Regions from separate parts of the Oxobacter pfennigii genome, predicted to be linked through region 1. Evidence: a T-box and tRNA genes for the amino acid it is inferred to sense, from the RefSeq annotation. Region 1 holds a T-box; the other holds one or more tRNA genes.
The links. The T-box of region 1 lies ahead of metG (methionine--tRNA ligase). A T-box ahead of a tRNA ligase gene usually reads a tRNA of that ligase, here a tRNA-Met.
Positions count from the first base shown of each region.

Region 2: it has a tRNA-Met gene. The T-box ahead of metG (methionine--tRNA ligase) is inferred to sense a tRNA for this amino acid. The anticodon was not compared.

Region 1 is NZ_LKET01000043.1:39,687-47,651, reverse strand. It holds gene rsmA (16S rRNA (adenine(1518)-N(6)/adenine(1519)-N(6))-dimethyltransferase RsmA) at 1-85, opposite strand, end outside; gene rnmV (ribonuclease M5) at 72-626, opposite strand; gene OXPF_RS16495 (3D domain-containing protein) at 712-1,746, opposite strand; gene OXPF_RS16490 (TatD family hydrolase) at 2,087-2,854, opposite strand; gene metG (methionine--tRNA ligase) at 2,851-4,800, opposite strand; T-box leader at 4,910-5,177, opposite strand; gene OXPF_RS16480 (B-box zinc finger protein) at 5,234-5,941, opposite strand; gene OXPF_RS16475 (anti-sigma factor family protein) at 5,943-6,392, opposite strand; gene OXPF_RS16470 (sigma-70 family RNA polymerase sigma factor) at 6,374-6,955, opposite strand; gene OXPF_RS16465 (MATE family efflux transporter) at 7,352-7,965, opposite strand, start outside.
Region 2 is NZ_LKET01000051.1:49,741-57,705, reverse strand. It holds gene OXPF_RS17495 (flavin monoamine oxidase family protein) at 1-589, opposite strand, end outside; gene OXPF_RS23545 (CBO0543 family protein) at 682-1,092, opposite strand; gene OXPF_RS17485 (aspartyl-phosphate phosphatase Spo0E family protein) at 1,203-1,433, opposite strand; gene OXPF_RS17480 (GGDEF domain-containing protein) at 1,501-2,181, opposite strand; gene OXPF_RS17475 (helix-turn-helix domain-containing protein) at 2,349-2,687, shown strand; tRNA gene OXPF_RS17470 (tRNA-Met) at 2,989-3,065, shown strand; tRNA gene OXPF_RS17465 (tRNA-Met) at 3,071-3,147, shown strand; gene OXPF_RS17460 (ArsR/SmtB family transcription factor) at 3,280-4,098, opposite strand; gene OXPF_RS22635 (hypothetical protein) at 4,134-4,301, opposite strand; gene OXPF_RS17455 (ABC transporter permease) at 4,337-5,146, opposite strand; gene OXPF_RS17450 (ABC transporter ATP-binding protein) at 5,130-5,837, opposite strand; gene OXPF_RS23430 (ATP-binding cassette domain-containing protein) at 5,819-6,127, opposite strand; gene OXPF_RS17445 (ABC transporter permease) at 6,139-6,951, opposite strand; gene spoIIE (stage II sporulation protein E) at 7,436-7,965, shown strand, end outside.

The DNA.
Region 1 (7,965 bases):
GCCCCAAGCTTTTGTTAAACCTAAATCCGTATTTTTCGATTATAGACCTTGTCCTTATGCTCTTTATCAAATCATTCATTTTCATACCCCTGTTTATTAACTCGTTTTATCGCCTCTATGAATTCTTCCCTTGTTATACCATAATTATTAAGCCTGGATAAAAACTGCTTGCCGTTTGCATGGCCAATACCCAGTATTCTCCCTATTTTATCTCTTTTTAGTCCAGATTCCAAAGTTCCTAAAAGGCCGTTCTCAATTAGGTCGTTAACCGTAAACTCCTGTCTTTTCTCTGTGCTCTCAGCCCTGGCCTTATTCAATGCATCCAGTATATCCTGAGGTTCAGCGTTTTCAATACCTATATCTCCGTTTTTAGTGGCTAAATCCACGGGGAGGAAGGCATGCTTGCACCCTTTGACCAGGCTTTGAACTCTTTTTCTTATCATTTCTCCTGCATAGTCGGGGTCTGTAAATATTATTACTCCCCTTCGCTCACCGGCTGTCTTGATACTTTCCCTTACACTTTTTCTTAAGGACCATCCGCCTGTAACAATTATTTCTGCATCTACCGCCCTTTTTACTGCTATATAATCATCTCTGCCTTCTACGACAATGATTTCTTTTATCATAAATATCCTCACACTTAACTGATGTAATAAATAGAGCAGGGTTAATCCCTGCTCTATTTATTATACCATTATTATTTTATAACTACTACTTAAGAATATAAACCTTAGTTTTATGGGTACTCCATGCAAGATACTCTTCCGTATTCTGCGTGAAGAACAGGTCTATAATATTTCCTTTTACCGCTCCGCCTGTATCTTCTGCGATGGCATAACCATATCCTTCAATATAAAGCTCGGTTCCTAAAGGAATTACTTTGGGGTCCACTGCGACGGTACTCCATTTTCCTCCCCCGGAAATCCTTCTGGGTTTTGTACCGGTAGCAGTGTTACCACCTATTTTTCCGGTGTTAGCAATATCATCAGTATAAGATGTAGCCTTCATAACCATCATCTTTTCAAATCTGATAGTATCTCCTCTGGATAAAACCTTAGTATCCAGAGTACCTGCTGCTATCAAAAGGCTTACGGCCGGTTTTATTATTTTCTCGTCAATAACTTCCCGGCTCTTTTCAACTCCGTCCTCATAGGTGATTTTTATGGTCTTTTCCTTCTCGCCGTTTTCACCCTGTCTTAATTCCTTTTCCTCGCCTGCTTCCCAGTCCGGCTTAGGTTGTATTTCTTTAGTGTATGCAATTATCTCTTTTTCGGTTATTTCCTTCTCCGTAACTCTTACCACTTTTACTTCCATGCCCTTTGAAATGGCTGTATCCATTTCGGGATATACCTTATCTTTCTCATCTAATGCTATGCCTTCCGCAAAGAGCATATCCTCCACGTTTTCTTCAGCAGTTATAAACTGAATTTCCTCCCCGTCTGTAATTACCGTGATAGGCACTGCCCGTTTTATTATGACTCTGTCTCCATCCTTTATCATGGAATCAATTCCAGGAAACACTTTATCCTTCAAATCTAATTGGATTTGATTCTGATCTAAAAGTTCTCCTACGGTACTCTTGAATGTTACTGCAGCCGTGCTTTTATTGCCCTCTATTATAAACACTTCTTTTTGTGAAGCGCCGGCAATAACCAAAGATACGACTAGCAGCAGCATACAGGTCAAGGTTATGGCAGGGTTATTTGAAAAAAAGCTGATCATCTTATCTTTAAAACTCTTGTTCATGATAAAACCTCCTTTGTTCAAGACAGGAACAAAAATCAGTTAGTTAATAAGGGACTCCTGTCTTTTGCCTTACTATTTAAACATGTCCAATTCTCGACCACAAGAAATGGCGCAAATAGCGGCATAAGTTATCATATCGTCTTTTGTATTGGTAATTATATCCATTTATGTTGGGTGTTATACAGGCTTGTTTAACAAGAGATCAGCTATTTATTTGTTGGAGTATTTATGAAGACAAGGATAAAGCTGGAACACTAACTATTATAACAGAATTCCTAAAATAGTAAAGCTTATGTTGAAAAATTTGGTAATTTTTAACATAAGCTTTAAATTTCTGGTTCTACTTCATATTAAATATTCTTTTTCCGTTTTCACAGGTTAATTTTATAAACTCTTCTCTGTCCATAGCAAGCACTTCCGCTGCCTTATCCACCACATATTTAAGATATCGAGAATCATTTCTTTTTCCTCTATGGGGTACGGGTGTCAAATAAGGGCAATCGGTTTCAATTAATATTTTATCCTGTGGTATATTTTTTAAGACTTCAAGGGATTTTACGGCATTTTTAAATGTAATGACTCCGCCTAAACCAATATAAAAGCCCAGTTTTGTATATTGCACCGCCATTTCAGCGCTGCCCGAATAACAATGGATAATCCCCTTTAACCCATCCTTTATATATTTTTTGATTATTTCAAAGGTATCACTATGGGCATCCCTGTCATGAACAATAATGGGCAGATTTAATTCTAATCCTAGCTTTATTTGCTCCTCAAAGGCTTTTATCTGGTCTTCCTTGTATGAAAAATCATAATAATAATCCAGCCCTATTTCTCCAATTGCAACTACTTTGGGAAAGGCGGCCAGGTCCTTTAAAACTTCAATTGATTTTTTATCAAAATTTTTAGCATCGTGGGGGTGAATACCTACTGCTGCATATATAAAATCGTACTTACCGGACAGCTCTATGCCTCTCTTTGATGATTCAATACTGGAACCGGCATTTACTATATATGAAACCTTGCTTTCCTTTACCTCTTTTAGAACCTGGTCTCTGTCGGCATCAAAGGCCTCGTCGTCATAATGGGCATGGGAATCAAATATCATTTTATCAAAGCTCCTGTTGGGAATTCTCCTGATAAAGTAACCAGCGACAGCTTATCGTCCCTTTCAGCAGCCAGTATCATGCCGAGGGAATCCTCGCCTTTAAGTTTTGCCGGTTTCAGGTTGGCAACAATTACTACGGTTTTGCCCACCATTTCCTCACAGGTTACATATTTTGAAATTCCGGATACAACCTGCCTTACTTCTCCCCCCATTTCCAGCTGAAGCTTTAAGAGTTTATCAGAACCCTTTATTTTTTCGCAGGCTATAACTTTTGCAGCCCTTAAATCTATTTTTGCAAAATCGTCGATTGTAATTTGCTCCTTTATTGGCGCCATAGGAGAAACTATTGAAGCATTTGCGGCATTTATCTGTTCTTCTCTTATTTTTTCAAACTCCGCAAGCTTCTTTTCAATATCTACCCTTGGGAATATGACTCCGCCTTTTTGAACCTTCGTTCCAGCCTTTAATTTACCGAATTTTTTAATGCTCTCCCATTGTATAAGCTCTCCGTCTATCCCCAGCTGTAGGTTTATTTTAGGAGATGTTGACGGAAGGTATGAGGATATGAGCACGGATACTATCCTTATGGTTTCACACAGGTTATAAATTACCGTCTTAAGCCTTCCCTTGTTTTCATCGTCCTTCGCCAGCACCCAAGGCGCTGTCTCATCTATATATTTATTGGCGCGGCCGATAAGCTTCCATATCTCTTCTAATGAATCGCTTATTTTAAGCCCATCCATTAATTTTTCCACCTTTGAAGGTACTGCTTCAGCTAAAGCTATGAGTTCTTCATCGAAGATATCTTTTTTATCAGGAGCAGGGATTTTGCCGTCAAAATACTTTTCTACCATGGTCACTGTCCTGGATACCAGGTTTCCAAGGTCGTTAGCCAGGTCTGAGTTTATTCTTTTCATAAATATCTCATTATTGAATAAACCGTCAGAGCCAAAAGGTATTTCCCTTAAAAGATAATACCTTACAGGGTCCACGCCAAAATGCTCCACCAAAACCACCGGGTCTACTACATTGCCCTTTGATTTTGACATTTTACCGCCATCGACTAAAAGCCATCCATGACCGAATACCTGCTTTGGAAGAGGTACTCCTAAAGCCATGAGCATAATCGGCCATATTATTGTATGGAATCTTATTATATCTTTGCCCACAAGATGGACATCACAAGGCCAGTATTTCTTATAAAGGGAATCCTCTTCCTGACCGTAGCCCAAAGCCGTGATATAGTTTGAAAGTGCATCTATCCATACATATACAACATGCTTTTCATCGAAGCTGACGGGAATTCCCCAGCTGAAGGAAGTACGGGACACGCATAAATCTTCCAGGCCCGGTTTTAAGAAATTATTTATCATTTCATTTTTCCGGGACTCCGGCTGTATAAACTCAGGATTTTCTTCTATATGCGCTAAAAGCTTCTCCTGATATTTTGACATTTTAAAGAAGTAAGCTTCCTCCCGGGTCAATTCCACCGGCCTTCCGCAATCGGGACACTTGCCGTCGTAAACCTGGGTCTCTGTCCAGAAGGCTTCACAGGGTGTGCAATAAAGACCTTCATAATGGCCTTTGTATATATCCCCCTGATCAAAGAGCTTCTTAAATATCTTCTGAACTGACTGTTCATGATAGCCGTCTGTCGTACGTATGAATTTGTCATAGGATATATCCATAACTTTCCACAACTCTTTAATTCCGGCTACGATTTTATCAACATATTCCTTGGGAGTAGTGCCCTTGCCTTCGGCTATCCTCTGGATTTTCTGGCCATGCTCATCTGTACCCGTCAAAAACATTACGTCGTATCCCGATAACCTTTTAAACCTGGCTGCAGCATCAGCAGCAACGGTTGTATAGGTATTACCTATATGAAGCTTGTCACTGGGATAATATATAGGTGTCGTAATATAATAGGTCTTTTTTTGTGTCATGAAATTTTCCTCCTATCTATTTTTTAATATACCCCTAATTTTACGATATAAACTCACATAAGTCCGTAACAGGGCTTGAATACAAAATAAAAAAACCCGCACCCTTACAAGAAGGGGCGAGTTTAAACGCGTTACCACCCTAATTCTCCCATATCTCACGATATGGGACTCAACAAGTGACAATAATCACCCTGCAATTTTAACGGCTGCTTCCGGCACAGTTTAAATAAAGGCTATTGATACTATTAAATATCCATACTTTTTTCGACTGTGCGATTCAGGGGCCATGTTCAACAGCTTTGAAAACACCGGCTTTCACCTGATCCGGCTCTCTTTAAGATTTCTTCACTGCTTACTCTTCCCGTCAACATCTTTACTTATAAAACTATTACAAATTATATATTAGCTTAATTTTTTTGTCAATATTTATATACTATTCATTGGGTGTTTCAATATAATCCTTGGCCTTTTTGCCTGTCCTGGCAATAAGATATATTCCAAAGAGTATCATAAATATCGGCACAGAATTTCTAAGTATGAAGTCAATAGCTCTTATCACTGCATTAGGCAAAGGGAACGCCCATCCATACCGGACAAATTGTTTTAACAAAAGATAGCCCCCAAGCACTATTGCTGCAATTCCAATAAGCTGCTTCCTTCCTGAAAAATAATTTTTAATCTCCTCATAGCCATAATCCTTAAACAGGGGAGCGTCTTCAACCTTTTCACCCCTCGCAAGGAGCTTCCTGCACTGATAGCTGTCGAAGGCACTGTAGAACCAAACTATAAAGCATACCGGTATGATAACTTCTCCTATACCGCTTCCGAGGAGCATCCCAACAGCTATAGCTCCGAAGAAAGTCAAAAGAAAATGAATTCCTCTTTTCATAAGGCCCAGATACATATGCCTGAGCCCGGGTGCAAACAGGAATATGAAGAATAAAAATCCGCTTATTCCATCTCCTCTTTTGTCAGGCACAGGACCATATTGATGGGTATTATTGAGCGCGGATAGATTATGACCGCATGTCCTGCAGTAGTTTTTACCATTTACAATCATAAGACAATCCCTGCATATGGGCTGTCCGCAGGATGAACATATAAACTCCGCATCCTTTTCGTTGTGAAATGCACATCTCATTTTATTTACCTCCTGGATTAATAATATTGTTTATCAGCAAATCTATGCTTTGAGAAGTAGTATTTACATTCCTGTCAATGGCATCGGTGCTGTACTGAATACTGCTGTCAACCCACCGGGTTACCATACCCCCTGTGTTCATAAGCATAATGAGAATCCCTGTTAATATAAGGCTTGCTCCAAGATTAACAGACGGAAGGCTCTCAAATATAAATCTTCTTCTCTTTTCCCGCTCTTTTTCTAGACTTTGCATTACACTTTCAGTAAACCCCAAGTCCGTACTTACCTGTCCATCCATGGCAAGTATTCCGTTTATTTCTCTTAACACACTAAGCTCCTCGGAACACTCACGGCATTCTGAAAGATGGAGTTTTATACTATTCATAACAGATTCATCAAGCCTGTTTTTAATGAACTCATCAAGCTTTATGCTTACTTCACTGCATTCCATAAATACTCACCTCCGTTACACGGTTTTAAAAGCTTATCTCTTAATAACTTTTTCCCTCTATAAAGCCTGGTTTCGACAGTATTCACAGCAACACCCAATATGTCGGATATCTCTTTGCAGCTTAAATTTTTATAATTATATAATATTATCACCGTTTTGTATTTTTCAGGAAGGCTGTGTATTGCATTTCTCAGTAATTCTCTTTTTTCACTATCGACTACAATATCTTCGGGCACCGGATTCTGTGACGGCAGAAGCTCTATATATCTGTCTTGGTCTATAGAAATCGTGCCGCTGTACTTTTTATTTTTTCTTACCCAATCTATACATGTATTTACTCCTATCCTATAAAGCCATGTGGAAAATTTTGATGAATTCTTAAAAGTACTCAGTTTCTTATATGCCTTTAATAAAATCTCCTGGGACAGATCCTGAGCTTCGCTGTAGTCATATGTATACTTATAGCAAAGGTCAAAGATAATATTCTTATATCTGTCAACCAGTATGGCATATCCTGCTGTATGGCCCTTCAGCACAGCTTTTATTATACTTTCATCCTGCAATACCGTCACCTCCTTTTCCCTCACACCATATTAGACGTCCTGATTATCTGTTGGCCTTCATAAATTTGTTATAAAAATTAATTCTTCTTGCGAATTATAGAATGCTTTATGTACATTTGCAAATAGAAATAATATCTTCTAATTGAAGCTTTTGTAAATTATATCTTTTATACAAAAAAGAAAGAAGGCTTCAAAATTTTGAACAACGTAAATAAGCATTGTGAGAGTTCTTTAAAAGCTCTTGGCGGCTCTGCCGCAGAAAATGCTTAAAATTTTTGATTGTTTGAGCGAAAGTGAGTTATCAAAAATTCTTGTATTTTCAAGGCAGGGAGCCTTAGAACTTGCAGAGCTCGAACATAGCGAATTGAGTGTTCGAAATTTTGAAGCCTCTAATAATCAGGATATTTTTAAAGTTTCTTTTTCTTCCTGGGAACGCAGCTTTATATACTTCCATTTGCCTGAACGGTACCTGAGATATATAATGGCAGAACGGGTATACTGGTCTAGCGTCAATGCCACCCAGGCCCCTATAAGTCCGAAATGCAATACATTAACCAGGATATAGGCAATCCCTACTCTGAATACCCATATCCCTAAAAACGAAGCATATAATGGATATTTAGTATCTCCTGCACCTCTTAAGGCGCCGGCTAAGGTCAGCTGAGTTGATTGACCGGGCTGGGCCAATGCCATTATTTTTAAAACCATCCCCGCCATGGCCGCAACTTCCAAATCTTTTGTATATAAGAGGGCCATCGGATAGGAAAACAAAATAAATATAAGGCCCATTATACAAGCTATAACCATGGAAATATGATGCACAATGTCCCCGCACTGTTTGGCCTTTTCTTCGTCATTGGCACCAAGATTTTGGCCTACAAGTGTGGTGGCAGCTATACCAAAGGCCATGCTGGGTGCAAAGGTCAGGCCGCTTATATTAAGTCCTATCTGATGAGCGGCATAACCTGCAGTACCTATAGTGGATACCGTCCTGGCAAAAATCATAAGCC
Region 2 (7,965 bases), on a different contig from region 1:
CCTTATAATAAAGTTCTGGCCAAGGGGTGTTTGCTTCCTTTGAAGGTAAGTTAAACAATGGATAGATACTATGGAATATATTTTGCCCCTCAAGGTCGTTCCTCACCCTTATATTTCTCACATAGGTAAAGGTATTGGGGTCTGCATTAATGTAAGGTATGGTATTTAATTTAAAAAGATTGATATAGTGCCATGTAGTTTCGTGGGATATAGGTATTCTGGTGGCGCCAAATTCTCCATACAATCGTTTTTCCTTATCAAAATAGTAAGTGTATACTCTTCCTCCAATCCGATCGGCAACAGGGTCAAAAATGGTAATATCATATCCAAGCTTCCGGAGTTCAAATGCAGCAGACATACCTGCAAGGCCGGCCCCTATAATACCTACCTTTCTGCCTTTGAATTCTCCGGGATTTGCATAGCGTGTTATATCCTGAGATGGGGACAAAAGGCCTATGATATTTGTATAATCATCATTCCTGCCGGCTTTATTAAGGGATGTTCTCAGCATATCATGTCTTTGTTCATCAGTGGGGTTATTAGGGTTAGGTGCGGGGGTTTCAGGTAGAATCTTTGGATATTGGTACATATGTAAAAACTCCATAAAAGTACTGACATTCTATTATACTGACAAATCTGAATAAATATGAAAATTCCGTAAAAGAACACTTAATTGCTGTCTTATAGTTTAAAGAACCACACATAAAATTTTCTCGAAGCAAAAAACGTTATATATAAGGTAATCCAGGTTAAATACCATGACCAATGTATATACTTAATAAGATTTGTGTATTTTTCAATAAATATCTCAATTACAGTTATTGCCGTACAATAATATAAATAATATATGAATTGTTTTAGCAAAGTTTTCTTTCCAGGATAGTGAAGGTTGAAAACAACACAAATTACAGGATAAACAAAATATTCAAATGTAAAACTTGTTTTATTTGCATATTTGAATATTTCAACCGGATATTCAATCAAATCGTATTCTACAACCAATAACCCCAATATCCATGTCATCAATTGTTTAAAGAGAAAAATTAGCCAAGCATGGCGGATTCTATTTTCTGGGACAAAAAATAATAACATCAATGAAGCTATAATCCATGAAGATGCTAATATAATTGACTCTTTGCCCATATTACTATGTCATCTCCTGATAAAGCGCTAGGGTGAAATTACTTACTAGGTTGATCAGTTTAAACCACCTGTTTCCTGCAATAGAGAGTATCCTCTGTACTGCTCTGTAATGTGTAAAACTCTACGATGGTTTTGTCTAATTCCTGGCTTATTTCCAATACTAAGGGATTGTCTAAATTTCCATTGCTTATGAGAGAATTTAATTGACGCTTTAGAATATCTACTTTTTCAGCAATTGTAATCATATCGTCAATTCCTTTCATCCATCTTTCAGGAAATAGTAAAACCATTATACCCTGTAAATCCTTAAGCACCGGTTGACTTAGGAAAGATATTGTCTTTATATACCCAGCTCAGCTACTTCAACAGAAGCTGCCCTTTCATGCTTACTACTCTGTTTTTCTTCTCTTTAGCTTTATATAATGCTTGGTCTGCCATAGCTACAAACTTATCCATATCCATATCAATTTCCGTACAGGTAATACCGATGCAAATTGTAACTTTACAGGGAAAACTATGATTTTCAACTACACTCCTTATACGTTCAGCATATGCTTTTGCCCCTTCACAGTCAGTATCAGGCAGTATGATCGCAAATTCCTCACCGCCCCATCTTACAACAATGTCTTTCGCCCTTGCGTGTGTCTTGAAAATGCTTGCAAGCTCTGCTAAAACCCTGTCACCTTCAACGTGTCCATAAGTATCGTTAATATTTTTAAAATTGTCCACGTCAATAACTGCAAGAGATACAGATGATTTAACCTTTTTCAAGCGTCCCATTTCATGTGCAAGCCTGTTGTAAAAATAACGCCTGTTCTTTAAGCCCGTTAATGAGTCGCTGTTGGAGCGGTCATGCAGCTTTTTAATTAACAGTCCGAACATCAACCCTGAAAGTGTCTGAGTGAATATGACAGTTGCCCATAACAACAAGTCTGCGTCTGGCGGCAAGTATTTAACGGCCATGTAAATAAATAAACTAAAAATAAAGCCTGATGCCGATATAATAGCAGGGGCTGATTTGTAGAAACACCATCTCATCCATGGCACCCCACTTTATACATTTTTGGCTTTCCAATTACTACAAGTATAAGGAAAAGTTTTGCAAAAGTCAACGGTTATAACCGTCATAAAAGTTAAATTGTCCATTATGACTGGTTGCACCGATAGCATAAACAGGATAATTTTTCTTGTAAGGGGTGACAAAAATGAATGACATTGTAAAATTAGTAGGTGAAAGAATACGTAATTTACGGAATGAACGAAACTGGAGTCAGGAAGAACTGGCACATAGGGCAAATATGCACCGTTCCCATTTAGGGGAAATTGAGCGTGGTGAAACAAGTGTGACTGTTGAAAGTATAGCTAAGATCGCGGGCGCTTTTGAAATGACCCTTGAGGAGGTCTTCAAACATTTGCAGCCTTCCTTTGAAAACAAGGATAACACCACATTGACCCTTTTAATGAACAGGATCAATAATTTAAGTACTGACAATCAAAAGACCATGCTTGATCTTATAGACCTTCTTCAGCATTGGAAAGCATAGTATTCTATTCAAAAGGGCCTGTATACTCAAGATGTAGGTCTTTTTAATGCTGTAGATACTGTCTGCCTACATGTACGGGGGAGGCCACTCATATTATGCATGGAATAAGTTCAGAATGCACATGATATTTATAAGAGTCCTTGGATGGACCGATTAAATGCGTTAAAGGCAGCTGATAAAACGGCAAAATTTACTTTAAAAAAATTTCCTAAAGACCTTGAAAGTGCATGAATATGATGCTATACTATTTCTTGTCGTAACTTAGGATGCATTATAAATTAATCTATAAAAAAGTTTTTATCGCGGGGTAGAGCAGTTTGGTAGCTCGTCGGGCTCATAACCCGGAGGCCGTGGGTTCAAATCCCTCCCCCGCAACCATTTGTGGCGGCGTAGCTTAGTTGGCTAGAGCATTCGGTTCATACCCGAAGGGTCGTAGGTTCGAGTCCCACCGCCGCTACCAGAAAAAAGCAGTGAAATCCATTGATTTCACTGCTTTTTTCAATTATATTCGTCCTTGCGTATCAATTATATTCGCTGGGTGAATGATATCATGATATCGCCTGCGGCAATAATATCTGCTGCCGACGCTGATTTACCCCATATATTCATATATCGCCCATGGGATTTTGTCAATGGCTGATGTGTTCAAATAATAATAGATATAGTTGCCGCTTCGCTCCTTATACAGGACTCCTGCTTCATAAAGCAGCTTCAAATGTTTTGATACGCATGCCTCGGTGAGCTTTAATTCGGCTGCAAGGCTCTGGGTCGTCTCTCTTTGTTTAAAAATCCTCCTTAGAATTTTCAGCCTTGTTTCATCGGAAAGCGCTTTTACGACGCGGAGTAAATCCCTCGGTACCGATTCCTCACCTTTATTCAGGTGCATCCTGATTGTAAACTGCACCATATCCTGTTCATAATCCATGAGTAAATGAGGATCGATATAGGAGCTTATTCGCACCACAATTCTGCTGAAACTGGTAAAAGGTACCGTGAACAGTTTGTATTTATGAAATAAAAAGGCATCATTAGTAATTTCAATCCGATTATGCAGCTTTGCTATATATTTCAATATGCCTGAATGCCTGCATTGTTCCGATTCTCGCCGGAGATTCCTTACAAGTAAGGGTTCAACATAACGGATTTCTTTTTCAAAGCAGGTAAAGTAATATTCTTTCAATACGCCGGTTATCTTACTTTTCACTTTCTCATCGGTGCACTCGGTTATGTTGTTGTATTTGGCATAAGCTTCGTGGAAGCTGGTCAAGGGCAAGTCCTCCAGGAAGTTTATTGCAGCTATAATGTTGAAATCATCGCATGCTTCATAACAGTTACAAAGATCCATAATAACGCACCATTCTTCTGTTTTCCCGCCCAATTCCACAATATCGGTTTTAAGCTTCGATGGCATGCGGGAAAGCAGCAGCTGTGCCCATTCCAGGCGTTCTAAATGATGCTCAGTTTTACAAGAACATGAAGGCTGCACAGCATTTCAAAAAGAGGGGAGTATGTAAAATCAATATGCCAATTGTTTTCATTAACTGAATTAACGATCATTCTGCCACCTGCTTCGTTTTTTACCATTATATCATGAACTTTATCGTGTAAATTCATATGAAATGGATGCTGCAAGTATTAATTATGGTATACTAAAAAAGCGACATGTTTCCGGTCTTTTTTGCATGCCTTTCTCCCAGCAGCAAACATACGCCCGAAATAAGAAATAATACCAGAATAATGCATGTGCTGGTTCCAATGAAAGTCCTTAAATCATAAATACTCTCGCTATTTAAAAAGACACCGCGCATGGCTTCAACGGCATAAGTCAGTGGGAATATCAGGCTGATCATTTTTGCCCACAGCGGAAAAAGCACAGTAGGTATTTTCACACCTGAAAAAATCTCCATTGGTTCTTCCAAAATTGTAAAAAGAAAGCCTGTATCCCTTGAGAACAGGAATAATGAATTTAAAAATAGTCCCCAACTAACTGCCATCAGCATCATCAAAGCAGCTGCAGCTAAAGCTGCCGGAATATTTAAGTTCAAATCATGCTGCTTAAGAAACAATATACCTCCTGCAAAAACTGCCATCACCCAAACGCTTTCAAAAACCGACGACAGCGCGTTGCCCAGGATGATACTCATCCGGTTGACAGGTGTGAGATAAATCAGTTCCAGCGTACCCGACTCCCTTTCAAATGAAAAAAACCATGCCGATTGAACCAGAGATCTGAAAAAACTCATACATAAATAACCAATTAATATAAACAAAATAAGGTTTTCTTCGTTTAAATAAGGTATTTGGGCATTTTCAATGGAGAAGGGCTTAAAACTATAATATGCCGAAACAAAGCTTATAAGCGGCCAAAGGGACAAGGGCACATAAATCATTTTGCTGTGGAAGTAATTCTTGTGCTGCTTGATGGCTTCCGCAGTTACCGATTTAAGAAATCTTTTCATTGTTCCATGCCCCCTTCGAAAGCTTAATGATGGCATCTTCAAGCTTTGGGGCCTCTTCATACAGCTGTTTTATTACCAGCTTATGCTGTATGCACGCAGCAGACACACAGCCTGCCATGTCCTGAGACGATGTAATTATATAGCTGCCCTGTACTTGATTCATCTTAACCTCGGCACCTGGATCCAAAGTCCGACAGGCCTTGCTTATAAGCTGAAGGGCATCATCTTTCTCTGTATCCAATTTCAGCATCAATGTTTTGGTGCTCATTCCGTATCGGGCAAGTTCACTTGTAGTCCCTTCAGCCAACACAAATCCATTGTTTAAAATATATACATAATCACACAGCTCTTCAATTTCAGCCATATAATGAGAGGTTAAAAGGATTCCTTTACATTCAGTTTCAGCTATATTTTTTACATGAGTTCTTAACTCTCTGGAAATAACAGAATCCAAACCCAGCGTGGGCTCGTCCATAAAAATGTAATCCGGGTCGTTAATAAGCCCCCTTGCTATTTGGAGCCGCTGCTTCATGCCCTTTGAATAATTTTCCACAGGTATGTCCTGTTTTTCTTCAATCCCAACCAATTTCATCAAATAATCGATGCGCTTGTTTAAAAGCTTATTATCTATTCCATATAACTGCCCGAAATACCATAGGTTTTCCTTTCCCGTTAAACGCCAGTAAAGCATCCTCTCACCCCCGCCACCATATTGATTTTCTTTTTTACTTCCATAGGATTTTTGACGGCATCGATGCCATCTACCGAAATAGTTCCAGAGGTAGGTAAAAGCAATGTTGATAGCATTTTTATACTCGTCGTCTTACCGGCGCCGTTTACACCCAACAACCCGACGATTTTACCTCTTTTAAGCTCCATGTTCAGCTCCTTTACGGCTTCAATGGTGGTTTTTTCCGACTTTAAAAAGCCTTTCCTTATTTTGGTTTCATAAGTCTTTTTCAGATTTTCAGCAATAATCATTCTTTTGACTCCTATCCGTGTATTTTTTCCAGAGCTATCAATTCTATTTTCCGTAACAACTGAAAACCGATGAGGGTATAAAACGTGCTAATCGAAACCAGATAAAGCAACCGTTCAAATTGCATTTCAATACTGTTGCCCAGCAATACAGCATTACGAATTAGGATAACGGCATCTGTCACCGGAATCAGTTTCGCAATACATTGGGCCCAATCTGGAAGGTATTGGATAGGAAAGGTAATGCCGCATAAAAGAAAGATCAAGGCAAACAGTGTGTTTTGAGAGATATAGGTATCACGGGAATATAACATTACACAGGCTAACAGTATGGAAATCGAGAAGAAAGCATACAGGCTGACAATAAAGGAGAATAAGAAAGATAGTAAGTTGAAATTAGAAAACCGCAGTCCGAAAGGGATGCTTAAAAGCACCATGATCAAAACTTCGCCGCTGGTTGTCAGGACCTGCTGAAGCATATTTCCTAAAAAGTATTGAACTCGCTTAAAGGGTGCCATCATGAGGCTTTCCAATGTGCCTTCCCGTAACTCAGTAATCAGGCTCCTGCTGACATTCAGAGCGGTTCTGACGACATATAAATATACTGCTGTTCCAACGATAACAAAGCTCATATAATCGGTTGTTCCTGTAAGATTAGCAAAGCTGACTTTGGTATTGCCTCTAAAAAAGAGATGGTACATAAAAAATGTGTAAATGGCCGTATAAAGTCCCGTAAGGAGGTTCCCCACAAAGAAATGCTTGGGGTATGCCCTGAGCTGGATAATGAAATTCCGCTTGAAGGTTGCGGTGAGTACTGCTAAATCCATAAAAAACCCCTTTCTGATTAACTGATTAGTTAATTACTTAGTGCTTTGCTTTAAGGCAGCAACATTATAAGCAGAGAAGGGGTGGGTGTCAATATGGTTGTATAATCCATTCATTATCCTCACAAAAAAATCCGATGTAATTGTTACAAAGCTTGTATTTACAGGCTTTTTTATCACTTTATCTTTATAGTGATTGCTTTTTAAAAAGCCTCTATAGCGACAAACAAAAGGTGTCTATAATCTTTTAAAAACAATTTAAGTCTTTTCCATAGGCAGTATCACCAAAATATTCCTTAAGAAAGTGTTTTCTCATCCTTAATTAATCATAAACACAAGTCGAATTAGACAGATGTTTTTGTCAATCTATAATTATACGTCGCATGATTATTGAATATTCCGCTTATATTATTACAAATTATCCCAAAACGCCGTGCTATAATAGCCTTACCTAAAAAACCAAGAGGAAAAGGATTGGGGTGGTACAATGGTTGAAAAGGCATTAAATGCCGTGGAGCAAAATTCATACAATGTAAAACACGGCAGGCAGTATTTAATGGGCCGAATAAAGGAAATAGCTCTGGAAGGAACATTTATGCTTTCCGTTATGGGATTCATAATAGGAAGGGCATCAATATTAAATATGCTGTCCCCCTTCGGAGTAGCCTTTATAGTTTCAGTTGCATTAATTGCCGGTAATAAAAATGTTGCTGTAATAGGGACAAGCATTATTGCCGGAATAATGACCAGGGAGGTGGGATATGAAACCATACAGTCAATAGTAAGCATAATGCTTAGCTTTGTGGCTATTAAATTGCTGGGCTATAAAGACAGGGTCAATACATTAAAGGCAGGGGTTGTTGCTTTCACAATCAATTTTGCAGTATCCTTGCTCATGAACTTATTGACTAACGGTACATTTATATTATATGACACCTTAATGGGGTTATTTAATTCCACAATAATTATGGCTCTTGTATACATATATAATTTTGCACTTCCCATAATCATGGATAA